DNA from 2 places in the Priestia veravalensis genome. Region 2 is predicted to be linked to the other one. Evidence: a T-box and tRNA genes for the amino acid it is inferred to sense, from the RefSeq annotation. Region 2 holds a T-box; the other holds one or more tRNA genes.
What was found. A T-box is a leader RNA that pairs with one kind of tRNA and senses whether it is charged. The one in region 2 lies ahead of thrS (threonine--tRNA ligase), so its partner is inferred to be a tRNA-Thr.
Positions count from the first base shown of each region.

Region 1: it encodes a tRNA-Thr, which carries the amino acid that the T-box ahead of thrS (threonine--tRNA ligase) is inferred to sense. The anticodon was not compared.

Region 1 covers NZ_KQ758664.1:3,603-19,698, reverse strand. Annotated here, with positions in the region: gene AS180_RS14225 (aromatic ring-hydroxylating oxygenase subunit alpha) at 12-1,064, opposite strand; tRNA gene AS180_RS14220 (tRNA-Thr) at 1,262-1,334, shown strand; gene AS180_RS14215 (ABC transporter ATP-binding protein) at 1,498-2,457, shown strand; gene AS180_RS14210 (ABC transporter permease/substrate-binding protein) at 2,457-3,980, shown strand; gene AS180_RS14205 (hypothetical protein) at 4,016-4,381, opposite strand; gene AS180_RS14200 (LCP family protein) at 4,499-5,383, opposite strand; gene AS180_RS14195 (hypothetical protein) at 5,693-6,340, shown strand; gene AS180_RS14190 (M24 family metallopeptidase) at 6,444-7,547, shown strand; gene zupT (zinc transporter ZupT) at 7,814-8,617, opposite strand; gene AS180_RS14180 (suppressor of fused domain protein) at 8,948-9,526, shown strand; gene AS180_RS14175 (hypothetical protein) at 9,695-9,889, shown strand; gene AS180_RS14170 (hypothetical protein) at 9,979-10,257, shown strand; gene AS180_RS14165 (MerR family transcriptional regulator) at 10,393-11,154, shown strand; gene AS180_RS14160 (acyl-CoA thioesterase) at 11,220-11,738, opposite strand; gene AS180_RS14155 (SpoIID/LytB domain-containing protein) at 12,024-14,171, shown strand; gene AS180_RS14150 (sensor histidine kinase) at 14,195-15,571, opposite strand; gene AS180_RS14145 (response regulator transcription factor) at 15,568-16,096, opposite strand, start outside.
Region 2 covers NZ_KQ758658.1:17,226-33,321, reverse strand. Annotated here, with positions in the region: gene AS180_RS13080 (erythromycin esterase family protein) at 1-1,076, opposite strand, end outside; gene fosB (metallothiol transferase FosB) at 1,222-1,656, shown strand; gene AS180_RS13070 (hypothetical protein) at 1,692-2,081, shown strand; gene AS180_RS13065 (dipeptide epimerase) at 2,100-3,191, shown strand; gene AS180_RS13060 (DUF3267 domain-containing protein) at 3,518-4,081, shown strand; gene AS180_RS23585 (hypothetical protein) at 4,056-4,283, shown strand; gene AS180_RS23580 (hypothetical protein) at 4,277-4,594, shown strand; gene AS180_RS24065 (hypothetical protein) at 4,624-4,725, shown strand; gene AS180_RS13045 (aldehyde dehydrogenase family protein) at 4,741-4,983, shown strand; gene AS180_RS13040 (hypothetical protein) at 4,995-5,273, shown strand; gene AS180_RS13035 (hypothetical protein) at 5,318-5,563, opposite strand; gene AS180_RS13030 (GNAT family N-acetyltransferase) at 5,675-6,157, shown strand; gene thrS (threonine--tRNA ligase) at 6,199-7,395, opposite strand; T-box leader at 7,698-7,919, opposite strand; gene AS180_RS13020 (S66 family peptidase) at 8,061-9,077, shown strand; gene AS180_RS13015 (carboxymuconolactone decarboxylase family protein) at 9,110-9,517, opposite strand; gene AS180_RS13010 (CapA family protein) at 9,816-10,973, shown strand; gene AS180_RS23245 (hypothetical protein) at 11,096-11,236, shown strand; gene AS180_RS13005 (DNA alkylation repair protein) at 11,190-12,266, opposite strand; gene rluF (23S rRNA pseudouridine(2604) synthase RluF) at 12,551-13,258, opposite strand; gene AS180_RS21700 (YpzG family protein) at 13,504-13,656, shown strand; gene AS180_RS21695 (YfhD family protein) at 13,728-13,901, shown strand; gene AS180_RS23240 (hypothetical protein) at 13,949-14,089, opposite strand; gene AS180_RS12995 (FecCD family ABC transporter permease) at 14,182-15,189, opposite strand; gene AS180_RS12990 (FecCD family ABC transporter permease) at 15,186-16,096, opposite strand, start outside.

The sequences.
Region 1 (16,096 bases), on a different contig from region 2:
CGCGTTTTTAATTAACTTGTATAAATAAAGCTTAGCCCCATTGATTTTAGTAGCTTTCGATAAGCAATGGATGTTTGGTCAGCTGCGATATGAGCTTCCATTTGTAAATCAAGAGGGAGATCTTCGGGCTTTTGGTTTTCAACCATTTCGCGATCTTCATCGAATACCCGAAGGTTAAAGTCATAAACACCTTCAACAGGAGAATCTTTGTCAAAGTTGCGAGCAATAGGTACAAATAAGCGCGTTTCACGAGCGGAAACTGGACAAACCGCATTCATAATCCAAAGCTGGCCACCTTCAGGAAAATAAACTTTTAGTGTAGCAGTGAAAGGTGGGTACACGTCAAATACCCGCAGCCATTTAAAGTTTTCTGGATTTAAGTGTGCTTGTTCTTTAGAGTAATTGCTTACAGTGCTTAAGTATTCCACGTTTAAACCATAGTCTGTTTTATCAACCTTATATCTGGGAACAAAGGCATTGTTTCGATCGCCAAATGTATCCGTATGAACCCAGGCAAAATGTGCAACATCCAAAAAGCCTTCCATCTGTCGACCTGCCGAACCCCCTATATCAAAGCTAGGACAAACAATTTGTTGAAAGTCAGGGTCATCCCAAGCCTGAAACTGTGGAATGTTATCCATTTCGCCTGTTAACGATGTCCAAATGAGTCCAAATTGCTCGATAACAGGGTAAACCGTCATGCAGAGGCGAGGAGATATATTTGCATCAGGATGCGCTGGTATCGATGTACAAGCTCCTTCTGTGTTATAGCGAAATCCGTGATAAGGACATACAATTTCCTCCTCTTCTACCCAACCCATACTAAGGGGAGTGCCACGATGAACGCAGAGGTCTCGAGCTACGACAACTTGTTTTTTAGTGCGATATACAACTAAATTGACATCTAATAGCTTAACGCTAAGCGGCTTTTCGTTTACCTCAGCTGCTTGTGCGATGGGATACCAATAGGTCGAAAGAGTCGTCCAATCCTCCTTGCTAAACGTACAGTCACGCGGATAAGGTGTTTTTGGGGGAGATTTTTTAAGCGTTTGTTGTTGGTCCATTTATCTTCTTCCTTTCTAGTTTCTTGAATGTTTTACCAGTGTAACTCATTTTTAGAAAATTCTCATTTTTATTGTTAGATATTCTTACATTCATTTGAATTTTTGTAGATTATAGTGAATCAGATAGATACATTTTGGATAATAAATGAAATAAAATGTTTCAAAGAATAGAAAAATATGATATAATTACGATTGACGCTGGCGTAGCTCAGTAGGTAGAGCACTTGCATGGTAAGCAAGAGGTCGCAGGTTCAATCCCTGTCGCTAGCATAATACGTGTAGTAAAACGAGGACCTTTTGAGGGTCTCGTTTTTTTGTACTCATCAAAGTATTTATTTTCCTAAAAATAGATAAAATGTAAAAATGTTTAATGGAAAGAAAACTAGGGTAAAAGAGGTTATCGATAAAAACTGAACGAGGAGTGCATCTAAATTTGATCACATTTAAAAATGTTTCAAAGCAGTATGAAGATGGCACCACAGCTGTCAAAGACATTAATTTAGAAATAAGGCAAGGGGAGTTTTTTGTTCTTATTGGTCCTAGTGGATGTGGGAAAACAACGACGCTTAAAATGATTAATCGTCTTCATGATGTGACTAGTGGTGATTTATACATAGCGGATAAAAAAGTAACGGATTACAACATTAATGAGCTGCGCTGGGAAATTGGGTATGTCCTCCAGCAAATTGCTTTATTTCCTCATATGACCATTGCGGAAAACATCGCGGTAGTACCTGAGATGAAGGGGTGGAAAAAGAATAAAATCAAAAAGCGTGTAGATGAACTCTTGGAACTGGTTGGACTGGACCCGAAGCAATACCGAAACCGCAAGCCTTTTGAGCTCTCAGGTGGGCAACAGCAGCGCATTGGTGTAGCTAGAGCTCTCGCAGCCGATCCTCCTGTTATTCTTATGGACGAACCTTTCAGTGCACTAGACCCGCTAAGTCGTGATCAGCTGCAGCAGGACGTTTTAGCTTTAAAAGAAAAGATAAAAAAGACATTCGTCTTTGTTACGCATGATATTAGCGAAGCCATGACTCTTGGAGATCGTATCTGTTTAATGAAAGATGGGGAAGTAGTTCAAATTGGCACACCAAAAGAGTTTGTTCAAAACCCTAAAAATGATTTCGTAAAATCATTTATCGGTAATCAGGGAAGCGTATTGCTTCAACCATTAGAAGTATTTGTTAATGAAACAAATCAGCAAGATTTTGAAAAGATTGAAGCTCCTGTACATTTAAAATCATCTGCATCTATTGGCGAAGCTGTAGAGCTTTTACAAAAGCACGATTGTGTTGGTGTTTATAAAGGTTCAAAAAAAATTGGTATTGTAACGAGCAAAAACATCCTTGCCTTCTTGTCTAATAGATCAAAAGAAGGAGCGGTGGTATAATGAATGGCTTAACTACTTTGTTAGAACAAAGGGGAGATGCGCTTGTTCAAGCACTGCTTGAACATGTTCAAATTTCCGTACTAGCGCTATTAATTGCAGTATTAATTTCCGTACCTCTTGGCCTGTACTTAACCAGGCATGAGCGAATTGCTGAGCCTATTATCGGCGTAACGGCTGTTCTACAAACGATTCCTTCATTAGCTTTATTAGGGTTATTAATTCCAGTAGTAGGAATAGGAACCGTTCCCGCTGTTATTGCTTTATTTCTCTATGCTTTATTACCAATTGTTCGTAATACATATACAGGAATTAAAGAAGTAGACCCATCTTTAATTGAAGCAGCAAGAGCGATGGGAATGAATTCATTTAGGCGACTGATAAAAGTCGAGCTACCCTTGGCTCTTCCAGTTATTATGGCTGGTATTCGTACAGCGATGGTCTTGATCATCGGAACAGCAACCATCGTTGCATTAATTGGTGCAGGTGGATTAGGTAGCTTAATTCTATTAGGAATTGACCGAAGTGATAATGCTCTTATTTTATTAGGTGCTATTCCAGCAGCACTATTAGCAATTGTCTTTGACGTGGTTCTTCGAACAATTGAAAATTCTTCAAAGAAGGGTTCGAAAAAACGTCCTATCATTATGATTGCTATTTTAGTATTAATTCTTGCATCCCCGTTTATAGCTATGAAAGCAACTGAGCCAGATCTTGTAATAGGTGGGAAACTTGGTGCAGAACCAGATGTTTTAATTAATATGTATAAACAGTTAATTGAAGACGAAACGAATATGAAAGTAGACTTACGTTCGTCATTGGGAAAAACAGTTTTTGTATTTGAAGCTCTTCGTAATAAAGAAATTGATATTTACCCAGAATATACTGGAACAGCGCTTGTTACGCATTTAAAAGAGCAACCTAATAGTAAAGATGCCAGTGAAGTATACGAACAAGCCAAAGTAGGATTAAAGGAAGAATTTGATTTAGTCTATCTTCAACCGATGGCTTTTAATAACACGTATACATTAACAGTAACAAAAGAGTTTGCAGAGCAAAATAACGTCAAAACTATTTCAGACTTAACAAACGTGGCTGATCAAGTAAAGGCTGGCTTTACCCTTGAATTTAAGGATCGAGAAGATGGATATGCAGGTCTTCAAAAAGAGTATGGCTTAGCGTTAAACAATGTTAAAACGATGGAACCAAAGCTTCGCTATAATGCAGTTCAAACAGGTGATATTAATTTATTGGATGCATATGCAACAGACCCAGAAATTGAACAGTATGATTTAGCAGTTCTAGAAGATGATGAAAAGTTCTTTCCCCCTTATCAAGGTGCGCCTGTCTTAAGAGCAGAAACGTTAAAAGAGCATCCTGAGTTAAAGGAGATTCTCAATAAGCTAGCAGGGAAAATCAATGATGAAGAAATGCGTAAAATGAATTATGAAGTCAATGCTGAAGGGAAAACAGCAGAAGAGGTAGCCCGCAAGTTCTTGGTTAAAAAGGGGTTAGTATCAGACTGAAATTAATTGAAAGCCGAGCAATGACTCGGCTTTCTTTATGATGAGGTCGTACCTTTATGTAGTACTTGTAGCCACGTGTCTGGAGAAATTTCGAAGCCTTCAATACTAATACAGGTCATTCCATCCGCGCTACCAAATTCAACGTATTCACCGGCTTTCCAAAATACAGCTTCTCCGAAATTAACATAAATTCGACCTTCACTGTTAGCAATCCATCCTTCTCCGCTTATAATTAAGAGTAGTTTGGGAATCGTGGCTTCAGTTTTAGGCGCGTAATCATAAGGTGCTAATGAAATGTAATTTATTTTTACATCTCCCGTCTGAGAAAGAATGGTGTTGAAATGATAAGACTGATAAAGCATAGAATCAGTTTTACGCTGAGCATATTGATATAGTTTCACATTGGTCCCTCCAGTAGACACGGATTTCGTTGTCGTGTTTCCGTAGCGTAACTAATATATGTATGAACATAAAAAAAAGACCCAAAAAGCAGAAAACTGTCTGCTTTTTGGGTCTTTTTAATCTAAGAATGTTTGAATTTCCTGCCTGTTCTTTTCTAAATCTAATCGTAGTACAGCGCCTGCTCCTGAAACACGTTCATTGATAAATGCACCGTCAACAGGGATGCGAAGCGAATCAAGTTCATTTGAGCTTCCAAGTAAGAAATCTTTTCCTATAGATACGAAGGTCTTTGGAGGTACATTTGTATCCACATAGGGATCAATAATTCCCCATAACTTAGGTGCTTTAGCTATTGTTTGAAGCGATAACGCTTCTTCTGTAAGTTTACCTAAAACTTCTTGCTGTCTTTGAACCCGTCCAAAGTCACTTTGACTATCATGTCTAAATCGCACATAGCCTAATAGCTCTTCACCGTGAAGCGTCTGCTTTCCCGGTTCTAAGGTCATCCCGATACCATGGGACATTCTTTGGTTAATATCAACTTCAATACCATTTGGAGCAATTGTATCTACAACTTTTGAGAAGCCTTTAAAATCTACTACCGCATAGTAATTCACATCGATACCGAAATTTTCCTTTATTGTTTTGCGCAAAAGCTCAGGTCCCCCAAATGCATATGCTGCATTGATTTTATTTTTTCCATACCCGGGGATATCTACATAACTATCTCGCATAAGAGATACAATCTTTGGCTGGTTATTATCCTTGTCATAGTGCGCAATCATAATTGTATCAGCACGTGAATGTTCTTCCCCACGCGAATCAATCCCTAAAAGAAGAACGTTCATAGTATCTAAATTGGCGCTTTTACCGTTAAATTCAAATTGTCCATCTTTTTGAAAGTCGCCGTCTGCTTCAGCCAACCCTTGTTGATATTGATAAAAAACATATCCAGCTAAAGCAATCAGTACTACAGAGCAAAAAAGAAAAAATCTTCTCATTCGCTTTTTCTTTCTCTGTTTATGTCGTTTGCGATGTTCACGTTGTTCCAATATTCTCACCTATCATTTTAAAGTAATTGAAAAGTATAGCAATTATATTCTTATATAAAATTACCATCACATTCTATGATTAGCAAGTATTAGCCATTTTAATCGTAAAAGCTAGGTGTGTATCTAGGTATGTATTCTGTAAGATTAAAGCAAACAAAAAGGTTTTAATGAATTTATACGTTTTTTGCAGGTGAATGAGCCAAAAGTCTCTAATTAGTAAAAGGTGAAAAAATGCAGAATGGCAAAGGAGATGGGGAAATGAGCTTATACGTATCATCTTCAAATATAGTCGTTATTCCACAAAAAGCTGTTTCACACTGGAAAACATATGGAGTGGGAACAATTAAAGGAGCAAAAGTGACGGGAAAGCGCTGTGAACAATTGATGCTACGATTTAAAGAGAAGATAATGACGCCTTTTCAAATGGTATCTTATCACGAGTCATTCGTTGTCATGTTTGATGATGAGCAAAGCAAAGAGCATTTTGAGCTAATTGCAAACATACTTCAGGCAGATGGGGATAAGTTTAACTACTACCTGTTATTTGATGATCATGAATCTGAAGTTTTGAAGGGAATGAAACAATTTTTGACAGTAGGCGAGTTTAATGTACCAGTCGTACGGCTTAATCAAACAGGTGAATTTGATTTTCATAGCAATGGCAACTCGGTTGAAATAGTCATTGATGATGATGTAGATGAAGAAGGAATAAGTTCGTTTATTCAAACATTTAGGTTAAACGAAGGACATTATTTTATTGGTGACCCTGGATTTTTAAAAAACCAAGAGATGTTCCAGGAGCAATATTTTACCGGAGGGGATTACCATCTTATTTATCAGTATAATAATCAATGGCTTAAAAAAGTAATTATTCAACCTAGCGAATCAGTACAAAATAGTATATAAACTAGAATTTCTTTTGTGCCTAAAGACGTTGTTTCACTAGTCGAGAAAGTAGTGAAATTATGGTATAATAACTTTAAAAGATTAAGAAAGGAAGTTATATGCGATGAATGAACGCTTAAGCAACGTGGCTTCTTGGCTTTCTGAAAAAAGCTATGATGCTGCATTTATTTCTTCAACAGAAAATGTATTTTATTTAACAAATTTTTATACGGATCCGCATGAACGACTTTTAGGCCTATTTGTATTTCCAAATACTGAACCTGTACTTGTTTGTCCTTTTATGGAAGTTAATCAAGCAAAAAGTGCAGGGTGGAAATATGATGTTGTTGGATATGAAGATCATGAAAACCCTTGGGAGCTAATTCGTGCCGCATTACATAAAAGAGAAATTAATAATATTGGTCGTTTAGCAGTGGAAAAAGAGCAGCTATCTTTCCTGCGAAGTGAAGAGTTAAAAACATTGTATCAAGATGTTGTATTTGAAAGCGTAGAAGAAAAAATGAACGAATTAAGGGTAGTGAAAACGCAAGCTGAAATTGACATTTTACAAGAAGCAGCAGCTCTCGCTGATTATGGTGTTGAAGTAGGTGTATCTGCTTTAAAAGAAGGCGTTACGGAAATGGACGTTCTTGCTAAAATTGAATATGAATTAAAGCGAAAAGGTATTCGCGAGATGTCGTTTTCTACGATGGTGTTATTTGGAGAAAAAACGGGTGATCCTCATGGCAATCCTGGGCTACGTACACTAAAAAAAGGTGACATGGTCTTATTTGACTTAGGCGTTGTGTTAGATGGATATTGTTCAGATATTACGCGAACAGTGGTATTTGGCGAAATTACTGAAAAACAACAGCATATGTATGAGACGGTTAATAAGGCGTTAGAAGCTGCTTTATCTGCATCAAAGCCCGGTACAAGAATTGGGGACTTAGACATGATTGCGCGTAACCTTATTTCGGAAGCGGGATACGGAGAATACTTTCCACATCGACTAGGTCACGGATTAGGAATTAGTGTACACGAATTTCCTTCTATGAACCGTACGAATGATGACATACTAAAAGAAGGCATGGTTTATACCATTGAGCCAGGCGTTTATATCCCTAACATTGGTGGAGTACGTATTGAAGATGATGTAGTTATTACGAAAGATGGAAATAAAACGTTAACGAAGTATCCTAAGAAGTTACAAATTATTCAACCGTAAGAAAAAGAGACTGAGACATAAGTAGTTCAGTCCTTACTATACCTGAACGATTGAGAGTTCATAACTTTTAATCGTTCAGGTTTTTTGGTTGATTGTGAAAACAATGTTGGAAACAGGGTGGAATGAAGCGTAGGTCACTCGACTCCTGCGGAAAGCGAGTGACCGTAGCGCAATGGAACGAACGTGTTGAGACAAATCAAAGAGATGGGAACAGCTAGTGTTCGTCTTTTAGAAGTAATCATTTTGTTATGTCCCAAACTCTTTTTCTATATGAATAGAAGAAGACTAATGGCCATGATAGCCATTCCGCCGATAAGTCCATAAATAGAAAGGTGAGCCTCATCATATCGCTGAGCAGCAGGTAAAAGTTCATCCAAAGAAATAAAGACCATAATTCCTGCCACTGCGGCAAAGATAACCCCGAACATAACGTCATTTAAAAAAGGCATGAGTAAAAAATATGCAGCAATAGCTCCTAGAGGCTCTGAAAGACCTGATAAAAAAGAGAGTTTAAATGCTTTCTTCTTATCACCTGTTGCAAAATAAACGGGTACGGAAACGGCAATTCCTTCAGGGATGTTATGAATAGCAATTGCTACTGCAATAGCAATTCCTAAAGAAGGATCTTGAAGAGTCGACGTAAACGTAGCAATTCCTTCAGGGAAATTATGAATGGCAATTGCTAAAGCAGTAAATGTTCCCATTTTTAAAAGAGCAGTGTCTTTCACTCTTGGTTGTTTCATGTCTTCTACGGTCTTTAATTCATGTGGGTTTCCTTGTTTTGGGACAAATTTATCAATCATTGCAATCAAGAGCATTCCAGCAAAAAAACCACCAACCGTTACCCAATTTCCAGATACTTTACCAAGTGCTCCTACAAGGGAATCCTGTGCTTTTACAAAAATTTCAATCATGGATACGTAGATCATAACGCCAGCTGAAAAACCGAGTGCAATTGATAGAAATTTTGTATTCGTTGTAGATACAAAAAAAGCTAAAATACTTCCTATTCCTGTTGCGAGACCTGCCATTAATGTTAAACCAAAGGCTAGTAATAAATGTTCAGTCATGAAATAATCCTCCCGAAAGAATAAGAGTGAGTTTTTATCTATATTCCACAAATATCTGAGACATGACCAGTGTGTAAAGGCAACGGGAAATAATATCACATGTTCAATTCTCAATTTATCTAGCACAGTATATTCAGTTTCTTTTGATTGGGAACTTGCCTATAGTTTAGAAGGAGTATGAAATAGCGATTGTGAAAATCATTTCCAAGAGATATATTACGAACAGATAACATTTTGTTCACAAATTATCGCATCGCTATCGATTTTTCGTTTGGTAGTATATCCTGTACAGTAGAGGCTTTGTAAGCTTGATAGCAAGGAGGCTTTTTGATGACTAATTACTCAAAAGATGATGAACAAATTATACATAAAGCAGTTGAAGTTTTTGGAGGGAAAGATCGTATTGACGAATTTGAGGATGAGAGAAAAAAACACAGCGTACATGTTTTAGCAACAGGCAATCACCCCCGTTCAGACTTAACAGCATATGCAACGTTGGGAGGGTATCATTGTCCAACAGGATACACGGTGGGCGGTATTCCACTTCGCATTGAAATTGTAGGAGCATGTCATTCTTCATTTGCACCCTTCCCACAAATTTTAAGCAAGTGTGTATTTCATATGATGAAGTCACATGTTTCAATCTTTCCAGGGGCAATTTATAAAGATATTATTACTTCTTTCGATCATAGCCTTCATATGCAGCATATTTTATTGATTCCGCCATTTTTATGGGATACATTTTCTACGATTGAGCTATCAGATAAAAAGGTTGCGTTTTTACAAGCAGTCCCAATCTCTGAAAATGAGCGAGCTTTTGCATTAGAATATGGGGTAGACTCTCTGCTAAGCCGATTCGACGATGAGCGAGTGAACGTATTTAATTTAGAGCGTCGAACGGTAGTATAAAGAGGCAGCCAGGTAGGGCTGTCTCTTTTTCTTGATAGAAAACAGGCTTGTATCTAGAAACTTTAGGACAAAACTCCACGATTGTCCTAAGACAAACACCTATACGTGATAAATTCCCATTACATATAGTAGAACATAAGTATTAAACATAATTAGGAAGGGGATGTTATGATGAATAACCAGCGCAGAAGGCCACGAATAAATCCAAATTTTCGTCCAAGTGGGGGCGCAAATAATGAGGATGGAAACAAAAATATCATTAGCAACAGTGGAAACTCCAACGTTAATATTAACCTAGGGCAAGGAAAAAGATCAAAACAGTCGCAGAGCCTAGATCAGTCTGATAGCGGCCTAATCTTTTAATCTAAGGGGGACTCTTTAGTAAGCGAATTTAGTGAAAATTCGCTTAGGTTAATGAAGAGTGAATAGCGGTTAGTACGGGGAGGTTTATCATGAAAAGCTTAGTAAGTGATAGTGGAAACGCAAAAGTAGATATTACCATTAATATAGATAATTCAGCTCTAGCTTATTTAGTAGGAAGCTGCCTCCATGCAACTCAGCAAATAACCGATGAACAATATCTTCAAATGATGACTAATCTGACAACACTACTTGGGAAAAATAGTGAAGAAATAAAAAAGCTGTTTTCAAACCATCAAATTTCGACGAATAAAAAATTTAAATCTGCTAACGAGCTAGAGAATTTAAAAATCTATTATAATAAGAAGTAGAAGCACTTGATAAAAGTGCTTTTTATTTTGAATTCAGTCATAAAAAGGGGAAGTCAATGAATAGTAATGATGAAAAATATTGACTCTCACGCTACGTCATACTTTATCGTTACTAATTAAGAGGAGGGATTGAAAATGGCTATGCAGGTAAAGGAAGTAGCTAGCTTAGCGGGTATTAGTATACGCACCCTTCATCATTATGATGATATTGATTTATTGAAGCCTACTGAGGTAACTGAATCAGGATACCGGCTATATGTTGAAGATGATTTAGAGATGCTGCAACAAATTTTATTATTTAAAGAACTAGGGCTTTCGTTAAAAGAAATTAAAGCAGTCATTTATGATCCTTCCTTTAATAAACAAGAAGCGTTAGAGTTGCATCAACAGCTTCTAATTGAAAAAAGGAATCGACTTAATCGTATGATTGCCATGACTGAACAAACGATTAAGTCAATGAAAGGAGAAAAACCAATGACTAATAAGCAAAGATTTGAAGGGTTTGATTTTAGTGAAAATCCTTATGAAGAAGAAGCTAAAAAGCGATGGGGAAACGAAAAAGTAAACGAAGCGAATAAAAAAGTTAGAGGTATGACGAAAGGCGAACAAGCAGATTTAGCAGCAGAAGCAAATGAGATTTATAAAAAGATAGCTAAGCTGATGAATCAATCACCATCATCAGAATCGGTTCAAAAAGCTATACAAGAATGGTTTCACTTCTTGAATCGTAATTTTACGACGTATTCCCCAGAAGCATTTAAAGGGTTAGGAGAATTATATATTCAAGATGAACGCTTTCAAAAGAACATTGACCAATTCGGAGAAGGTTTAGCTGAATTTTTAAAAGAAGCTATGGGGGTATTCGCTGATAGTTTGTTAAACGAGGAAAAGCAATAAGAGAAGTTATTCATGATTTTGAACATAGTAATTGAAAAGAGTCCCCATCCAAATGGAGACTCTTTTCAATTACTACTGCGCAATGTTTTTGAAAGAATTTTTGCTACGGATTTACTTTGTTCAATTTGTGTACGCTTATTATTTTTGCGTTCTAATGCGATCGCTTGTAGGCTTTTTTCTTCTTCAGTTTGAGCTACAACCTTTGGTACAGTAGCAGGCTTTCCATCTTCTAAAGCAACAAACGTTAAGAAAGAAGTCGCTGCAATTCGTTTAACACCTGTAATTAAATTCTCAGCGATTACTTTTACAAAGATAATCATTGAGCTTTTGCCAGTTAGTACAACAAAAGACTCATATGATATGAAATCTTCTTCCGTCACAGGTTCAATAAAATCGACGTGATCAATCGATGCTGTAACACACGGTTTTCTTGAATGTTTTGTAGCAGATAATGATGCAATCATGTCCATATCGGCTACAATTTTCCCTCCAAATAACGTATAGTGATTATTTAAATCATTAGGGAAGATATGCTGTGATTTTACAACTCTTGATACACTGCAAGGTATTTGTTCAACTGTCATCTATAAAGCACTCCTTTAAAACCTCAATCTATAATGAATGTCCATATGTAATAATAAAAAACGTATATTAATTTTATTCCCTATTTTTGAATCAGTAATCTTTATGATGAAAAGTAAAAAAATAGAGTATTTTCTGTCATATTTTTTAGATATTAAAGTTGTGTTAGTTTGTAATTCCTTTTATTCTTTTTAAAAAATATAGATAAAAGGGATTAAAAAAAATCTCCTTGTGTCCGATAAATAGTTTAAAAGATTCATATATCTATTTATGTCGAGGAGGAACGTATGAAAAAAGTAATCGCTGCTTTAGTTGTTATGTTCATGCTTAGCTCAAGCTATTCCGTGGTAAACGCAAAAGCTGAAACAAACCCAACTGTAAGCGTCCAGCTTAAAAATTATTTGAAAAACAAAAAGGAAATTCAAATTCAAACATCAGAAGATGCAGCGACATCTTATGAAGGAGTTCGATTAGAAGCTAATCAGACCTATCTCTTAAAGGTAGAACAAGGGAAAATTTCTTTATATAAAGGAACGACCAAATTAAAGGAAGATACAACCTTTAAGCTATACACTAATCAAACAGCAGAAACGCGTATTGAAGGAAGAGTGTATAGTGGGAGTTTTGATTTTGTGATTGAAGGTAACGAATATATACTACCAATTAATCATGTATCAATGGAAGAGTATTTAAAGGGAGTCGTTCCTAACGAAATGATTCCAAGTTGGCCTGTAGAGTCATTAACTGCACAAGCTATTGCAGCACGCACATATGCAATGGGGCATTTGAACAAAACAATTAATGATACCATTCAATATCAAGTATATGGTGGAAAAACAGTCTACGCTAATACGAATGCAGCTGTTGAAAAATCATATGGTCAGACACTTACATATAACGGGAAATTAATCAGCGCACTTTATTCATCTAGTAATGGTGGAGTTACGGAGTCTAATGCTAATGCATGGTCAGGCTCACCGCTTCCTTATTTACCAATTCAAACCGATTCATATGATCCAAAACATCCATGGAATTTAACGGTGAAAAAGCAGCAAATAGACATAGAGAACTTAGACTTAGTTCATTATAAAAATTGGTGGAGCACTATCAAAGAAAATGATAAGGAAATTACTGATAATATCAAAACTTATTTACAGCAAAAAGATTATAAAGGAAAAGAAATTAAGGTTCTCTCAATTCCAAAGCTAGAGTTCACTGAAAAGAATACTAGTAATCGTTATAATAAAGGAAGCTTAGAAGTCAAGTTTATTGTAAAAGACGATGTTGATTCAGAGGGGAAACTTAATGTGAAAACATTGAGCTTAAATAATGTAAAGTCTTCTGATATTCGTCCAATTATTGGGGTAAACCTTATTAAAAGTTACTATGTGACTGAACAAAATGCTACTGATAAAGAAACGGTACTAAAAGGTCTAGGATATGGTCATGGTGTAGGAATGAGTCAATACGGAGCTTATTATCGTGCCAAAGCTGGTCAAACCTATGATCAAATTTTACGTTTTTATTATCCGAATGTAGAGCGCACGCAGCAATACAACCGTGAAGCAAAGCGTTTAGCAGGCCCAGAACGATATGATACAGCTGCAGAAATTGCAAGAGAAGGGTGGACTACGGCTCGAACAGTTGTCATTGCAGCGGGAGGGAATTTTCCAGATGCGCTAGCAGGAGCTCCTCTTGCAGTTCAGGAAAATGCTCCACTATTACTAACAACAGGTCATGAATTGCATCCAACTGTAAAAGCAGAGCTCCAGCGTTTACAGCCTGAAAAAGTAATTGTATTAGGAAGTTCAAGGGTTATTCGAGATTCAGTATTAGATGAAATTAAGCAGTTAGGTGCTAAGGAAGTCCAGCGTTTAGGAGGAGCGGATCGCTTTGAGACGTCAGCGGCAATTGCTAAACAAATAAATTCTTCGAAAGTAATTGTAGTGAATGGACAAAACTTCCCAGATGCTCTATCAGTAGCTCCATATGCAGCGAAAGAAGGAATTCCTATTATACTAACAAGGCCAACTTCAATTCCTGCAGCTACAGCACAAGTGCTTGAAGGAAAAGCAGAAGCTATTGTTATTGGTTCTGAACAGGTAGTAAATGCAACAGTTTACAATTCTCTTCCAGCTAACCGAGTAAGATATGCAGGAGAACATCGCTATGCAACAAATCAAAAAGTTGTGACGAACCTGCTTGGCAATACAAAACAAGCTTATGTTGCAGCGGGAACTAATTTTCCAGATGCGCTAGCTGGCTCAATTTTAGCTGGAAAACGTGGTGTGCCAGTTATCCTAACAGATGCAGACAAGTTGCCAGCGGGCACAGCTGATATTTTAAGCGGCTATAAGGATTTTACAGTACTAGGTTCTACTCGCGTAGTAAACGATTCTGTAGTTAATAAGCTGGAAGAAATTGCAAATAAATAAACAACAAAGCCGTGGCAAAAACGTCACGGCTTTGCTTGTAAAACTGGAATGCGAATAGTGAAAGAAACACCTTTATCTAAATTTTGTACTGAGATTGTCGCATTATGCATAGTAACAATCCGCTTTACAATACTGAGCCCGATGCCAAATTCTCCTTTTGAACCTTTTTCAAACGGTTCAAAAATTGTAGATAGTACGTTCTCTTCGATAGGAGGTCCGTCATTGGCAATACAACACTCTACAACGTCCATCTCTTCATAGAAACTTTTGTGAACAGAGATAGAAATAGATGAATCAGCGTATCTAATCTGGTTTTCTAAAATGTTCTCAATAACTTTGGTCCATTGTTCTTTATCACCGTCAATAGTCACTTTATCATCTCTAATATCCCACTGGATTTCAGTACGACTCCACCGCAGCCTTTCAACTACCTCGCAAATAAGTTCTGACAAAGCAAACGGCTCATGATTGACAGGGTGAGCAGATAAGTAATCTAGCTTTGTTAAATATAGTAAGTCACGGATTTTCTTTTCCAATTTCAGTGATTCATCTTCAATGACTTGAACGGTATTGGATAAATCTCCTTTTGGATAAATACCATCTTGTATGGATTGAGCGTAGCTTCTAATGACCATTACAGGTGTTTTCAAATCATGTGAGATATTTTGAAGAAGAGTTTGTTGTGCTTCTTCTTTTCGAATGAGTCGTTGTCGCATTTGTTCTATAGAAGAACCTAATTTTCCAATTTCATCCGTACGATCTAACGTTACAGACTCGTGCCATTCTTGCTCTGCAATTCGCTTAACATGTCTCTCAAGTGATACAAGAGGGCGGCTTAAATATTTTGCGAGCCAAATAGAAGGAATCCAGCTTAGAAGGAAAACGATGGACATTACGACTAATAGCTGTTTAAATAAAGCGGAAGCTAAAGCATTTCGATACGTATCCCATGAAAACGATAATAAAAATGCAGGCTGGTCGTTAATGATTACTTTACTAATTACATAAAATAACGTTCGGTTACCCAGGTCTTTTTCATACCTTTCGACAGTTGATTCTTGATCTTGAGCTAGCTCCTGTGCATGTCTTAAAAAATCTTGAGGTAGAACACGCGATGATAGGTAGGAAATATCGACATTTTCAGGTAATAAAATGTGGTCTACCGTACGGTTTCGTAAAGATGGCCCGTTTTCGTCATTGCTAAAATAATATTCACCAGACCGGCTAGGCAACCCGTATTCTTTTAAAATATGCTGTTCATTTTCAATACTTGTATAAATTTCATCCGTAAAGAACTGTCTAAGTGCGCTTGGGAACAACGTAGCTAACAAAAGTGAGATAACTAGCAATATGCCTGAGATGACAAGCCAAATTTGAAAAGCAAGAGATCGATTTTTCATGTGCTCATCATCCGATAACCATATCCATAAATTGTTTCAATTCGAGCGTGTGGGAGCTTTTTCCGAACTCTGCGTACTAAATCATCCACAACTCGGTCTGAACCGAAATAATCCTCACCCCAAATAGAGTTTAATAACTGCTCGCGTGAAAATGCTTGACCTATGTCTTTAGATAATGTGACAAGAAAATCAAATTCTTTTGACGTTAAATCAATAGGCTCATTGTTTTCATATACAGTTCGTGTATGAAGGTCTAACCTATAGGGACCGATAGCAATTGTTGATTCGTGTTTTTGTTTTTGACCATACACAAGGTTTAAAAGTTTTTGAACACGAATAACGAGCTCACGAGGCAAGAATGGCTTGGATAAGTAGTCATCGCTTCCCATTTCAAGCCCTAACACTCGATCAATATCTGCATCTCTAGCAGAAATGAAAATCACAGGGATATCAGGGGTAGCAGACTTAATTTCACGAATGAGATGATAACCATCGATATCAGGAAGCATGATATCTAAAACCCAA
Region 2 (16,096 bases):
AAATCTACAAACGTAGTAGGTGAATTCACCTTAGAGAGGTAGTCTTCCAAACTTTTTTTAGGTGGCTTGCTTAGTTTATAAGCTTGACCCGTATCTGTTATAGTTTCGCCTTCATACATAAACAGACCCATATAGTAAGAGTCATTTTGAAGGGTTTTTGATATCTTAGAGCCCATTGGTTCAAACTTTGAAAAGAACGAACGGAAATTTTTAAAAATATGCATGTTATGAGCCCAAATGATGATTTTTTCATTTGGATAAAGTTCATTGCACAGCCATTCAACATTTTCACAAAGTCGCTGTTCACGCACTTTTTTATAAGTGCGATGATCTTCTGTCAGGTGATTCAGAAAATATAAGCGGTTAGCTAACGAACGCTGCATGACGTGTAGATAAGTTTCTTTAGCTTGTTCTCGTTCATTAAGAAGGTGAAATTGAATTGATTTTATCAGATCGTTAGCCTTTGTGATTGCTTGTTCTTTAAAATGTTTAAAGAGCTGCAGCACATCGTTTGGTACTTTTTTTCGTGCCGCTGTATATTGACCAATTTTGTAGTACCACTCATATGCACCTCGTTCAATAAATTCAAATGCTTGTAGCTGTTCTTCTGTAACGAATGGCTGTAATTTTGCTACAAATCTTAAAAAGGTGTCAGGGATTGAAGAAGGATTTATATCAATTCCAGCTAAACGAAAATCTTGTCTTTTTAATAGATGAAAAAGGGGCTCGGTATCTTCTGTTGCCCATAAAGAATAAATACTATTTTTCATGAAAGCTTCTGGTGTTGACGCTTCTTTCAATTCATTTGCTCCGTATGCTTCAGCAAGGCCACTTTCGAATGCCAATACGTTAAAACCCATCTCTTTATGCAAGAATGAAATTATCTTTTCTTTTAACATGGTGTGTTCACGAATGAAGTGCCCATTTTCACCAAGCCAGACAATTCGTTTATCTTGAATAACTGACTTTAAAAATGAAAAGTCTTGAGAAGCACAATCTATAGGCTCAGCTAGACGATATGAATGTGCTTCTAGCCAATTAATGACTTCCTTTTCTCTCTCTTTACTAAAAAACATGAGACACCATCCTTTGTATAAATTACGTATTTAGTATACAAAAATAGGAAGAAAATTTAAAATAATAAGATAAAAATGAAAATGATATGGTAGTATATGTATATAGTTAGTGGTTCTACTATCTAGACAAAAGGTGGAGGACAACATGATTCAAGGAATAAATCACTGCTGCTTTTCAGTATCTAATTTAGCTCAGTCAATCGGTTTTTATAAGCAGGTTCTAGGTGCTAATCTTCTTGTTACTGGCACAGCCACAGCTTATTTGGATTTAAATGGTTTATGGATAGCGTTAAATGAAGAGAAACATATTCAAAGAAATGAAATTCACGATTCCTATACCCATTTTGCGTTTTCAATTAAAGCTGGAGATTTAAAATGTTTTGAGGCAAAACTAGCGGCTTATCATGTACCAATTTTAAAAGGAAGAACAAGGGATGAGCGTGATAGAGAGTCAATTTATTTCACGGACCCAGACGGGCATAAGTTTGAAGTACGTACGGGCACGTTAGAAGACAGACTTCGCTATTATAAAGAAACAGAACCTCATATGGTATTCGTTGAAGAAGGGAAAGGGAAATGAAAAAGTAGCTTATGTTGAGCGGAATCTTTTTTCTAATGGTAGGAGTTGTTATAGGGTTCATATATATAAGAAAGGGTGAATCTCTTCAAATAGGAACCATTACAACTTTTCCTCACAATAAAAAAACAGTGGCAATCGAGTTAGATAATGAAAGCTCTATTAGCTCAGTTTATCTCATAGCTATACAAGTAAATAATCAAGCACATCCAAGTGGGCTAGAACTTGAGCAAATAAAAGCGAACGAAGTGATCAACTTATCAGATCAGATTGATCAACAGCTAACGCTACAAGAGGTGCATAAGAAGATAGAGCCTTCCAGTAAAAGATATATGTTAAAAATTACTCATAGCAAACCAATTGAACGAGTAGCTCTTACCTATAAGTATGTGGGAAAAACGCAAACACAAGTAATAATTTTGGATTAAAAAGTGGGAGTGTGCCAAATGATTATTAAAAACCTTGAAGTAAAGCATGAAACTATTCCGTTAAAAGTACCATTTAAAACAGCGCTCCGAACAGCCACAGAAATTGAAAGCGTTGAAGTGATTATTACGTTAGAAAATGGAATAACGGGTAGAGGAGCGGCTGCCCCAACGTATGTGATTACAGGTGATTCGTTAGAGAGCATTTTAGCAGCTCTTAAAGGGCCTATTAAAGCTGCGATAATTGGAAGAGATGTTAAAGAATTTCAACTGTTACTTCAAAGCGTACAGTCTTGCTGTGTAGGAAATACTAGTGCTAAAGCTGCTGCTGATATTGCTCTTCATGACGCATATAGTAGATTAATAGAAGTTCCGCTTCATACTTACTTAGGGGGTAAAAAAACACTTTCCACCTGTATGACCATTGGTGTAGACACTCCAGAGAAGATGACGAAAGCTGCTAAATCAGCTGTAGCTGACGGCTTTCAAGTACTTAAAATAAAGGTTGGGGCGAATCCAGAGTTAGATATTGAACGCATACAGAAAATTCACGAAGCTATTCCTTCATACATAAAGCTTCGTTTAGATGCAAATCAAGGTTGGCGTGCGAAACAAGCAGTGCAGATTATTCATGAGATGGAAAGTAGAAACTTTAACATTGAGTTTATTGAACAGCCAGTTCCTTCCTATGATTTAGATGGCCTAAAGTTTGTAACTAATCGGGTTTCTACACTTATTATGGCAGATGAAAGCTTGTTTTCAGTAAAGGACGCGTTAAAGCTTGTCGCAGGGCGCTATGTAGATTTATTAAATATTAAGCTTATGAAGTGCGGGGGAATAAACGAAGCATGGAAAATTGCGAGTATTGCAGAAGCAAACGGTGTGGGTTGTATGATTGGTAGCATGATGGAACCTTGTTTTTCTGTAGGAGCGGCAGCACACTTTGCAGCAGCACATCCAAATATTCATTACTTTGACTTAGATGCTCCACTATGGCTAGATGGCGACTTAGATGTTTTAACCTATCACAGAGATCAAGTCATTTTATCTGCTCTTCCAGGGGTTGGAGATGTACAAACTACTTTTCAAGGAATTAAAAAAGATGCCACCTAGTATCATAATCTAGTTGGCAGTTTCTTTGAACATTTGAAAATGGAAAGCTTGTACGTTTTACTGCTCGTCCTTTTTTTGCTCTTCAATGATAGTGGCAATACGGTTGATAATCTTTGTGAAATTATCAATCTTTTAATGAGTAAATAAAAAGCGACCGCAATTGGAAAAACTACATTGGCAATAACGTTTAACCAACTTTCTATTAGAGACACCTCCTTAATATGGACTTGCTATATCATATGCAGTCTTTCACCAAGGATTCATTATGCTGAAAATAAGTTCTTATATACGTTTTTATTGTTGTTAAATGGAAAGGTGTGAATTTTTTGGGGAAGGAAGTTTCAATCGTTTTAGATCCTAAGGGTGTTAATAGAAAAGCCTCTTATTACACAATAGGAATTGTATTGCTTAGTACGGTTGTTTACACATGGTTCTGGGGGTTAGAGTTTACCATTACTCTTATGTCCCTGCTTAAGTTTATCGGTTTTTATTTTCTATTAATTTTTCTTCATGAACTGCTTCATGGAGTTGGTTTTTTGTGGTTTGGGAAGGTCAAGCTAACAGATTTAAAGTTTGGTTTTATTTGGAAGTATATGGTTTGTTACGCACACTGTAAGGTCCCCATTTCAATGCGTGCTTTTCGCATGGCACTGTTGCTGCCTGTAATTCTAACAGGATTTGTACCCCTCGTTATAGGGATGCTAGTTGGCAACGGCATGCTTGTAGCTCTCTCGACATTATTGGTTGGTGGTGGTGCAGGAGATTGGCTCATTTATCGTTCGATTCGCTCATTTTCTAAAGATACGCTGGTAAAAGATCATAAAGATAATATTGGATGTACGGTTTATTTTTGTAATGAAATGAATGAAAATAAAAACATCAATACATAGATTAAAAAGCGCAGGAATTCCACCTGGTTTCTTCTTCTCACAAGCTGATGAAGATGAGCTGCATCAAGCACTTGGTGTTACTTTAAAGAAAATAGATTTGCAAAAAGCATTTAAAGAATGCATTACTATTTCAAAGTCAGAGTGGGTTGGAGAAGTAGATCGTGCTCAACTCTGTCTCAGTTCACAGAGGATGGAATGGTAACATCATGTGAATCTGATATTGATGGATCAATTTCCATGTTTATCTTAAGAGAATTAGCAAAAGGAAACGCCCCGTATTTGGGAGACTTGGTTCACATTGACGAAGAGAAAAATTCAGCTGTATTTTGGCACTGTGGAGCTGGTGCTTATTCGTTAGCTCGTCCAGATACTGGAGCCACAGCTGGTGTTCATCCTAACAGAAAGATTGGCTTGGCAATGGACTTTGGCTTAAAAGCTGGAGAAGTAACGATTTTCCGAGTGAGTCATAGACCAGGTGGTTATCGTTTATCATTTACGAAGCTGATTTATTAGGCATTCGAGCGGGAGAAGCGCTCTTGGAAATGACAAGGTTGAGCTTTGGTTTTGATGATAAGCCTATTGAATTTACAACCACAAAGTTTCGTAGTGATAAGTACCATTATGATATTGAATTAACGAGATAATAAACATTTGGGTGAATGGGAGACATAGTAAATACGGCAAGCGTAAAGCAATATGGATTATATGTAGATGGCGAATGGATTGAGACCAAAAAGGAAATGAATGTTCTTGATAAATACACGCAGGAAACAGCTGCAAAGGTATCAGTTGCTGAAAAACATCACGTTGATCAAGCAGTTCAGGGAGCAAAGCAGGCACTTAAAGCCTCATTTTCACCATATACGCGATACGAGGTATTAATGAAGGTAGTTGAACTGTAGGAGGAGGGCTTATGAATAAACCAGTCATTCTATTCGTTTCGTATCTATTATTTATTATTCCGCTTTTCATAATTATAAACTTCTTTCTAGGAGTTGTTACTTTTGAGAAACTTCAAGGAGTCGTCATTTTTTTTCCTCTAGTCTTAAGTTTCATTGGCTTTTGGCTAGCCCTATCTATCTATAAGAGAAAAGAAAGTGGCTTTGCTAAAGGAGCAATTGTTGGAAATATAGCTATGTTCTTGTTTCCTATTGTATATATGATTATGGGAACGGTTTTTTTAGGAGTATAAATTTACTAATAGGTAAAAAAAGACATGGCATAAGCCATGTCTTCTTAATAATAGTAGCCATATGGTGGGTAGTAAGGGTATGGTGGATAAGGGTATGGTCCGAATCCTCCGCCGTAAAAAGAGCTAGCAAGTAATCCGCCAGCTAATCCTCCTAAGAACGGAGCTCCAAAGATAAATGGTCCTCCGAAAGGACGTCCGAATGGTCTGCCAAATGGACGACCGAAGCCGCCTGGTCTGCCATAAGGTCTGCGAAAATCGTGCTCAGTGTATACGTGTTGGTTTTGATACATAACAATACCTCCTTTTTCTTTAGAAGTATATGCAACAGCCTACAAAACGTTTGGGCAGTAATCTCGTTTACGTACATTATTTTTTGAAAATAAAATAAAGGAGAAAAATCTATGAATCTATATTCCGTAATGAAGGCAGTTGAAAGTGATTTTTTATCATTTTCAGAGCTGAAAAATCAAGTGCAGAAGCTTCATATTAAAGGAAGGCCTGATTTATATGAGAAGAAGGATTCAACCTTGTCCCGTGGTGAATATCAACAATGGCTTGAATCGGCTGAAACAGAATTACTAGTCGTACGAGATCGAGAGAAGTCTGTCGTTGGATATGTGATCCTTGATTTTAAAAAGGCAGGAGATACTAATCCCATTTTAAAAAACCGGTGCACTTTATTCATTCGAAGCATCGGTATTAGTGAGGATCATCAAAGCAAAGGAATTGGTAAGTTATTAATGAATAAAATCGTTAAATATGGCAGAGAAAAGTCAGTAGATGCTATTGAACTAAACGTATTAGAATTCAATGATCGCGCGATTCAATTTTATGAAAATATAGGATTTACTACTAAAAGTCGTCAGATGGAACTGTTGTTTTAAAAAAGGAAGCGCTCAGTATGGTTATATTGAGCGCTTTTATTTTATCTATTTTGTGCAAGCTCCAGTAAAAAATCATCAAATTTTAGGGAGTGCTGACTATTATCCGTGCGTTTTCGAATAGCAAGGCTGCTATTCGCTACTTCTTGATCGCCAATAATTACGATATAAGGAGCTTTTCTTAGCGTGGCTTCCCTAATTTTAAGGCCAATCTTTTCTTTTCGGCTATCAACTTCAACCCGTCTTCCATGCTGACGTAAGCGCTGTGCAACTTCATTTGCGTAGTCTATATGAGCATCAGCAATCGGCAGAATTTTCACTTGAACAGGTGCAAGCCAAAGAGGGAAGTCTCCACCGTAATGCTCGATTAAAATACCCATAAATCGTTCGATTGAACCGTAAACTGCGCGATGAATCATTACTGGGCGATGAGGGGTGTTATCTTCTCCGATATATGTGCAGTCAAATTTTTCAGGCATTTGAAAATCGAGTTGAACTGTTCCACACTGCCAGCTTCGGCCAAGGGAGTCTAAAATATGAAAATCAATTTTAGGTCCGTAGAACGCTCCGTCTCCTCTATTAATTTCGTAAGCTAATCCTCGTGCTTTTAAGACATTTTCAAGAGACGCTTCCGCTTGTTCCCACATGCTTAAATCTCCCATGTATTTTTCAGGGCGTGTTGAAAGTTCAACTTTATATTCAAAGTCGAACTGTTCATAAAATTCATGAACTAGCTTCAAGACACCATTAAGCTCTGCTTCGATTTGAGCAGGCGTAACAAATAAGTGTGCGTCATCCTGCGTAAATGAGCGAACGCGAAACAAACCGTTTAAAGATCCAGATAGTTCATGTCTGTGTACGAGTCCAAGTTCAGCATAACGAACCGGAAGCTCTCGGTAGCTTCTACGTTTGCTGTTAAACAATAAAATTGCGCCGGGGCAGTTCATTGGCTTTAGGGCATAGCTCTGTTCATCTACGTTTGAAAAATACATATTTTCTTGATAGTGGTCCCAGTGTCCAGATTGTTCCCATAAATGTTGCTTCATCATAATGGGTGTTTGAATCTCCGCATATTCAGCTTGAATATGCTTTTGTTTCCAATCGTTAACGAGTTCGTTTCGAATAGACATGCCGTTTGGTAAGAAAAATGGCATGCCGGGTGCTTCTTCCAGAGTCAAAAAGAGTTCAAGCTCTTTTCCTAACTGCTGATGGTTTTGTTTTTCAAGTTTTGCGTTTTTCATGTTTTTTCCTCCCAATAATTAAATAAAAAAACGCACTCATCCCAAAAGAAGGGACGAGTGCGGTCGTGGTACCACCCTAATTTCACGACAAATAAGCGTCGTGCTCAAAAGTGATAACGGATCTCCCGATTACGGATAGTTTGCAAAGCATTTCCCCGCAATAGCTCAAAGATGGTAAATCAACTTTGCTTTTAAAGGGCTCACAGCCAAAGGCCCCAGTCTCTGGATAAAAGGTAAAAGAAGATTCGTATTCTTATCAACGCCATCTATAAAATTGTATAAAAAAACGCACTCATCCCAAAAGAAGGGACGAGTGCGGTCGTGGTACCACCCTAATTTCACGACAAAAAAACGTCGTGCTCAAAAACGATAACGGATTTCCCGATTACGGATAGTCTGCAAAGCATTTCCCCGCAATAGCTCAAAGGTGGTAAATCAACTTTGTTTCTAAAGGGCTCGCAGCCAAAGGCCCTAGTCTCTGAGTAGAAATGAAAAGTTATTCATGTCCTTATCAATGCTTACGGATGATTATAATGGATGGATTTTCCTTAAGTCAAGAGGGATTTTTAAAAAAAGGAAAATAAAGATAAAATAACCCAGTTAAAGTTAATTATGGTATGATGAACAATACATATTCGGCTGAGAGAAATAAAGGAGTGCTAGTAATGATTCAATTTCCGCGTTTAAAGCATGACGCTACCATAGGTGTAACCGCTCCTTCTTCGGGGGTTCCAGACGCTTTACATAAGATGTTTCAATCAGCTTGTGACAAAATGGAGGAGCGTGGGTACAAGGTTCAATGCGGTCAAACTGTTTGGACGCAGGTAAAAGCAAAGTCTGCTTCAGGTAAAGTGCGAGCTTATGAATTGATGAGTATGCTCAAAAACGAAGAAATAAATTTAATTATTCCGCCTTGGGGTGGGGAGCTTTTGATTGAAATTTTTGAGCACTTTTTATTTCAAGAAATTAAGCCAAAGTGGGTTTTAGGCTATTCTGATACAAGCTTATTCCTATTTGCGTTAACCATAAACACCGGTATTGCAACAGCTCATGGTCCAAATTTAGTCGATTTGCGAGGCGAGTACTGGGATGAGACGACCAAGATGTGGGAACGAGTATTACAACTTGAAGAAGGAAAGAGTATTACGCAGTACTCTTCTACTTATTTTCAAAAAGAATGGCAGCACAGTAATCCATCTCCTTGCGTCTTTCATTTAACCGAACCTACCGAGTGGAAAATGGTTGGGAACAAAGAGCTTGTGATTGAAGGAAGGTTACTTGGTGGATGTATCGACGTAATCCGTCATGCAATTGGCACACCATGTGGGGATGTTAAAAGCTTTCAGCAGAGGTTTTTACAGGGTGAAAAGCTCGTTTGGTATTTTGAAAACTGTGAGCTATCAGTTACAGACCTTAGGCGTACACTCGTTCAAATGAAGCTAGCAGGTTGGTTTGATTATTGTAGCGGTATACTTTTTGGTCGAAGCACTGCTAACCATCCAGTCGGAGGCTATACAGCTGAAGATGTGTATGAAGCCCTTTTAAAAGAGCTTGAAGTACCTATTGCATATGATCTTGACTTTGGGCATATGCCTCCTCAGCTTACGCTTGTGAACGGTGCTTTCGCCAAGGTAGAAATTAAAAATGGAAAAGGTTATATAAAACAAACATTTAAAAACTAACAGAGGTTGCATTATGCAACCTCTGTTAGTTTTTATGGCTGTAAGTCTAGCATAGCTCCATAATATTGAGAAGCGGTTGTGAAACAAATAAAAGCACAAAGCTCGCTAATCTCCTTATCGCTAAAGGCCTCTTTTAAAACGGCAAAGACAGTATCTGGAACGCTTCCTTTTTCTTTTAAAAAAACGTCTGCAAAGGCAATCGCCAGCATGGTTTTCTCATCTTGTTGTTTCCGATTTGGCGCACCTTTTGCTTTACAATAAGCGCAGCCATTTTTTTCAGCTAATACGCGCCTTACTTCTTCCTTTAGCTGTGCTGATAGACTAAGAGTTCTTTCTAACTCATCACCTAAATCACACCATTTATTCATAATATCTACATTGTGACCTAATAGCCGTTGAAAAGGCGTGAATCCAACCCTAGAAAGTTCAATTCTTGGCATATTTTACATCCTCCTTTCATTTTTCTAGTATAGCGTAATGGGATAAAACAGACCCTTTCGTTTGAAAAAGAATTTAAAATAATTATTTATATATATAACAAATAATGCATAGATGGTTTTCAATTGAGAAACTATCAATTTTTAGAAACAGTTTATCTGAAAAAGTCATTTATTTAGATTTTTTGATATATTCCTAGTTTTTTCTAAAAGGTTATAGTATCCTGTTGGTAGAAAGATTCATTTTTTGTAAAAAAATGATATATTTTTGGGGAATATGGTATAAAGGGGAATCGGTCAGATGGAGGAAAGAACAGGGAGAAAACAGAAATACCGGCGGATGAAAAAAAGAGGGATTTTTACTATTCTAACTTTGATTCTCATTGGCTATTTTGTCGTTGCCAATATGGATCGTTCAGAACCTACAAGTAACAACGTTGCTTCAACGGAAAAAGAACAACCTAAAAAGGAAGAAGCTAAAGAGAAAAAAGCAGCGGCCGTCAAGAATGAAAAAGAAACAACGATTAAAATTAGCGCAGCGGGAGACTTTACAATTGGTACAGACGAAAGCTTTCCATATCAACAGTCGTTTCCGCATGAAGCAGATAAAAATGGCTTACCTTACTTTGTAGAACATATTAAAGATTTATTTGAAAACGATGACTTTACGACCGTTAATCTTGAAACAACGTTAACTAACTCGACGCAAAAAGCAGCAAAAACCTTTCGTTTTAAAGGGGACCCTTCCTACGTTAATATCTTAAAGTTAGGAAATATTGAAGCTGTGAACTTGGCAAATAATCATATTTTTGATTATCTAGATCAAGGGTATGAGGATACGATGAAAACATTAGATGAAAATGATATCGGTTACTTTGGTTATGATAACGAGTACATAACAGAGGTTAAGGGTGTTAAGATTGGTGCACTTGGGTATGAAGGTTGGGATTCAAATGTGGAAACAGCCAAAAAAGAAGTCAAGGCTGGCATAAAGCGTTTACGCAAAGAAGGTGCAGAGATTGTTATTGTACATTACCATTGGGGTATTGAAAAAAGTCCTGTGCCAACACAAACTCAGCAAGAGCTAGCTCGCTACACGATCGATAACGGTGCAGACTTAATTCTAGGACATCATCCACATGTTGTTCAAGGCATTGAAGAGTATAAAGGGAAGTTCATTGTATATAGTCTAGGAAACTTTATGTTTGGTGGAAATCGCAATCCAAGTGATAAAGATACGTTTGTTTTTCAGCAAACGTTTCATTTGAAAGGTGAAGAGCTAACAGATAAAAAAGAAATTCAGGTTATTCCATTTAGCATTTCATCAGTAGCTTCAAGAAATAACTATCAGCCAGCGCCTTTACAAGGAGCTGAAGCAAGTCGAGTGAAAAATAGAATTATTAATTTATCCGCCCAAATTACAGATTCAAACTGGCTTGTTTATGAAGGCGGAGAATAAAAGAAAGAGACTGAGACATAAGTAGTTCAGTCTTTACTATACCTGAATGATTGAGAGTTCATAACTTTTAATCGTTCAGGTTTTTTGGATGATTGTGAAAACAATGTTGGAAACAGGGTGGAATGGAGCGTAGGGCACTCGACTCCTGCGGGAAAGAGATGGGAACAGCTAGTGTTCGTCTTTTAGAAGCCATCATTTTGTTATGTCCCAAACTCTTTATTGTAGATGAAAATCAAGAGATTTCATCTCAATACCATTTATGAGTATCGTTAAGGTGTGTACCCCGCTATAGTGTTTACGCGTAGATAAGTCTTTAAAGGAAAGCTTTCTTTCATAGTGTTTAGATAAATGCTTTTTGACTTGAAACTCTGCTAGCTTAAACACTTTTCTTGTGCGATTACCCCGTGATTTTACATAATCTACTGCATATTCAATACGAATTTTCTCTTCTGTTTCGCCATATAGATCAAATTGAAAAGTTAAAGAGCCTCCAATTGCTGTTTCGGGAGCTGAAAGTTGAAAATTTGAGATTGTCACTTGGTGATTCTGGTCAAAGCCAAAAAGCTGTAGAACTTTTGGATGGCCATTTTTCAATAGCGTGCGACATGCATGTTTTAAAATCCAATCTGTGTGTGGGTGCTTATTAAGGTTAGCCTCAGTAAAAGTTAAAAGAAGATCAGAATGCGTTTTAGAAATATCATTTAAATTATTTGCGACGCTTTTACGTACATACAAAGATGAATCTTGAAGTAAGTTATTTAACACGGGAAACACCGGCCTTGGGTCTTGTTTAAATGATGGAATAGATATTCCCCAAGGAAGGCGAGGACGACAGCCTTCACTGGCAAGGCGGCGAACGTGTTCATTTTCATGAGTAGACCATGTTAAAAATTGTTCCATCATGCGTTTTTGATCTTTGAGTAAAAAAGGTCGAACCGCAAACTCTGAAGTAGAGTAGGTCGTGAAAAAAGCAAGCGCATCCATAGACATTTCCCATTCGTTCAAACCATATTGTTCTACATAGTCTGGAAAAGTAATTCCAGCAAGCTGTCCCTTAAATTCAGGGGCGACTTTATATAAAACAGCAAGTGCTCCGTGATAATCTAAAGCTAAATGCTTATGTAGCATTATAGTAATGTGCCTCATTCTGTCTTTTAATGATTGATTGTCCCACTCTTTATGAAAAACACCTGATATAAAAGCATCTTTTGAAAATGAAGAATAAGCTGCTTTTATCGAATGGGCCAGCTTGTTAACAAAATGTTTATTGTAGATATTTCTTTGCTCAGCCATTGGTACACCTCTTCTATATAAATTGATAAAGTAAGGTAGAGACAGTATTCTTAAGATAAACGCCCTCGTAGCTCAGAAGGGAAGAGCGCCGGAAAACATTGTAGCCACCGGGTCGCAAGGTAAGGGTTTCAGAAGCACCGAAAAGCAAAATAAGCTGAAACGGGTGAAATTCCCGTTGGTGAAACTCCGTAGGGAAGCGTGTTCCCCCGAACCTAAGCTTACGAAAGGAGTGCGGGTTCGAATCCCGTCGAGGGCATAAAAAAAGCAGAGAATTTCTCTGCTAATTACCACTCTTTTGGTTCATAGTTTAATTCTTTAAACAGCTGGTTACGCTCTTTTTTTGTTAAATCACGCCATTGACCAACCGGTAAATTATTTAAGTGGATATTCATAATACGTGTACGCTGTAGGCGTAATACCTGGTAACCTAGGACTTCACACATACGACGAATTTGACGGTTAAGCCCTTGGGTTAAAATGATTTGAAATTCGTATTTCGACAGCTGCGTTACTTTACACGGCAGTGTTTTTGTTCCTAAAATATGTACACCCTCTGACATGTTTTTAACAAATTCTGGAGTGATAGGCTTGTCCACAGATACCACATACTCTTTTTCATGCTGATTTTCTGCACGTAGAATTTCGTTTATAATGTCATTATCATTTGTTAAAAGAATAAGGCCGTCTGAATCTTTATCCAATCGTCCTACGTGGTGAATACGTAACGGATGATTGACAAGGTCAATGATATTTCCCTTTACTTTCTTCTCACTTGTACTTGTAATGCCAACTGGCTTATTTAAAGCAATATATACGTTGTTACGAGCGATACGAAGCTGCTCTCCGCTTACTCGAACGTCATCGCCAGGATATACTTGGTCACCAATTTTTGCTTTCTTACCATTAATGGTTACGCGACCTTCGCTAATTAATTTATCTGCACCGCGTCTGGAAGCTTTTCCAGATTCGCTAATGAATTTATTAACTCGCAGTTTCATCACATCCATATCTTCATTCATTTTACTTTAAAGTAATGCCTTAATATCTTATCATGCCAAGGGAATTCCGTCATTAGTTGTTCTTTTTATTATTAACAAATTTCATCTGTTTTTAACAGTAAAAAAAGGATGGAGAAAACTGTTAGCATGCTTTGTATGCATTTAGCCATGCTAATAAGTGAGATGCCAAGCGAGGCTTTCTCGTTAAAGGTAAGTATCCTAACTTTGAGGTGATAAGAATGAGTTATAAAGATCAATTAGATCCGCACTCAGAACTTTTTAGCCACAACTGGACAAGACCGAAGCGCTCGAAATCGCAGGTAAATGGACATACTCAAATGTCACAAACAAACATTATTTTGCGAAGTAATGCGAAAGCGCATCGTTGGTAAGGATGCTATTCTCTATGCAAAAGGCGCGCACAGCGCCTTTTGTTAATTCATTGAAAATGGAGGGGTAAATGATGAATCAAAAAAGTCGTGTAGAAGCGGAAAAAGCGAAATATTTTTCGTCTCAAATTGTTAAAAAACCAGGTCATTCTGATGGTGTATACGAAGAGTTTTCAAGTGAGCTTGATCAAGCTGATTTAAAAGCTCAAGAACGTGCAAAAGCTGCAGATGAACGTCAAAGTCATTAATGAATAAAATAGCTGCCGTTTGGCAGCTATTCGATAGTCAATAGTTATTATTCTCCTTGTGCGCCACCAAGCGTTTTTTGGTGAGCATGCTCCGCTTCATTTCCGTTCTTTCTAAGCTTAGCTGCTTTGTCATCAACTAGCTTTGATTGATCCACTTCTTGTGAAGGAGTTAGCTTTTTCTTAGACAATAGAATCACCGCCTTTCGATTACACTTTTAGCTTTTCTAAAACTCAATAAAATATCAGCCTAAAATAAAAAAGACTCCCAATTGGAAGTCTTTTATTTTTTCAGAAGTAGATAAATGAAATAGGGAGCACCAATTAACGCAACAATAATTCCGGCCGGAACTCCTTCAGAAGTCATTAAGTTACGTCCGATTGTATCAGCTATTAAAAGGAAAAAGCCACCCATTAAAATAGCTACGGGAATAAATAGCTGGTTTCTTGGTCCTACAAGGCTTTTTGCAAGGTGAGGAGCAATTAATCCAATAAATGCAATTCCACCGCTTACAGATACGGCAGAAGCTGCAAGGGCTACAGCAGCAAGTAACAGTGTGATTCGTTCTTTTTCAATGGAGATTCCAACACCGATAGCCGTATGCTCATTGAGCGATAAAATATTAAGTCTATTAGCTTTGTATAAAACAAAAGGAATTAATACCATTAGCCAAGGTAAAAGAGCTAAAACAAACGGCCAGTCTGAACCCCAAATGTTTCCGGCTAACCATTTTGCAATAAAGTCCACCTTTTGACGTTCAGCAGAAGAGATTAAGACAATCATGACTCCGGATAGAGCCATGGAAAACCCAACCCCAGTTAGTACTAACTTAGTAGGGGCGAGGCCTATATTTCTTTCATAGGCAAACGTGTAAATCAAGGCTGCAGTTATAATGGCTCCAATAAATCCAACAAAGGGAATCATATACACAAATGAGCCAGGGTCAATTGGGAAGAATAAGAAAAATACCGCGACTCCTACTCCAGCACCTGAGTTAATTCCAATAATGCCTGGTTCTGCTAAATCATTTCGGGTAATGCTCTGTAAAATAGCTCCTGATAAAGCAAGAGCCATACCAGCTAGTAATGTAATAACGATACGAGGCAGACGGATTGAAAATAAGATAAATTCTTCTTTAAACGTTCCTTGTCCAAATAGAGTCGGAAGCAAGCGGTCAAAGGATAAAGACGCATAGCCTAATCCCATGCTAACAGTAATTGTCAGCAAAATAAGAACTGTTAGTAAAAGCAAAATAAATAGCTGTTTTTTTCGTAGTGTAGGATGAATCATCGGATTGTGTGACCTCCTTTTTTAATAATAAACAAAAAGAAAGGGAGGCCAATCATTGCTACAACTGCAATAATGGATGTTTCGTACGGAGCGTTAATTGTGCGTGCTAACGTATCCGCAAACAACATAAACGATGACCCGATAAGTACAGACATTGGGATGATAAATCGGTAATCCGTTCCGACAATCGCTCTTACGATATGAGGAATCATCAGACCAATAAAGACAAGGTTACCGGCTAAAGCAACCGATGCACCCGCCAATAACACAATGACTCCAAACAAAATAACTTTAATCTTAGTCGTATGCTGTCCTAATCCCGTTGCTACCTCATCACTTAAACTAAGAATGGTCAGCTGTCTAGCAAGAGTAAGTGCAATCAATGTGCCTACTATAATAAATGGAATCACAATGGATAATTGTTTCCAAGATGTTAAAGTAAGTCCTCCAGAAGTCCACATAGACACATCTTTTGAAATGTTAAAGTAAATGCCAACGGCATCGGCGATTGCATATAGAAAAGTAGAAACTGCGGCACCAGCTAATACAATGCGGAGAGGGGAAAAACCTCCTCTTTTTAGAGAGCCAATGCCAAATACTAGCCCAGCGCCAACACCAGCTCCAATAAAGCATGCAATCATAATCCAAAAATAGTTGGCAGATGGAATGAGAGCAATTGTCAGAGCAAGAGCAGCTTTAGCACCAGCTGTTAATCCGAGTAAACCAGGGTCTGCTAGTGGATTCCTTGTCATCCCTTGCATGATACCACCTGATACTGAAAGAGCGATACCTACAAAAATAGCTGCTACTTCTCGAGGAAGGCGAAGTTCGCGAATAATTAAGATTTGATTATTTGTACTAGTTGAGGTAAGCGCTAACCAAACATCTTTTATAGAAATGTTAGCTG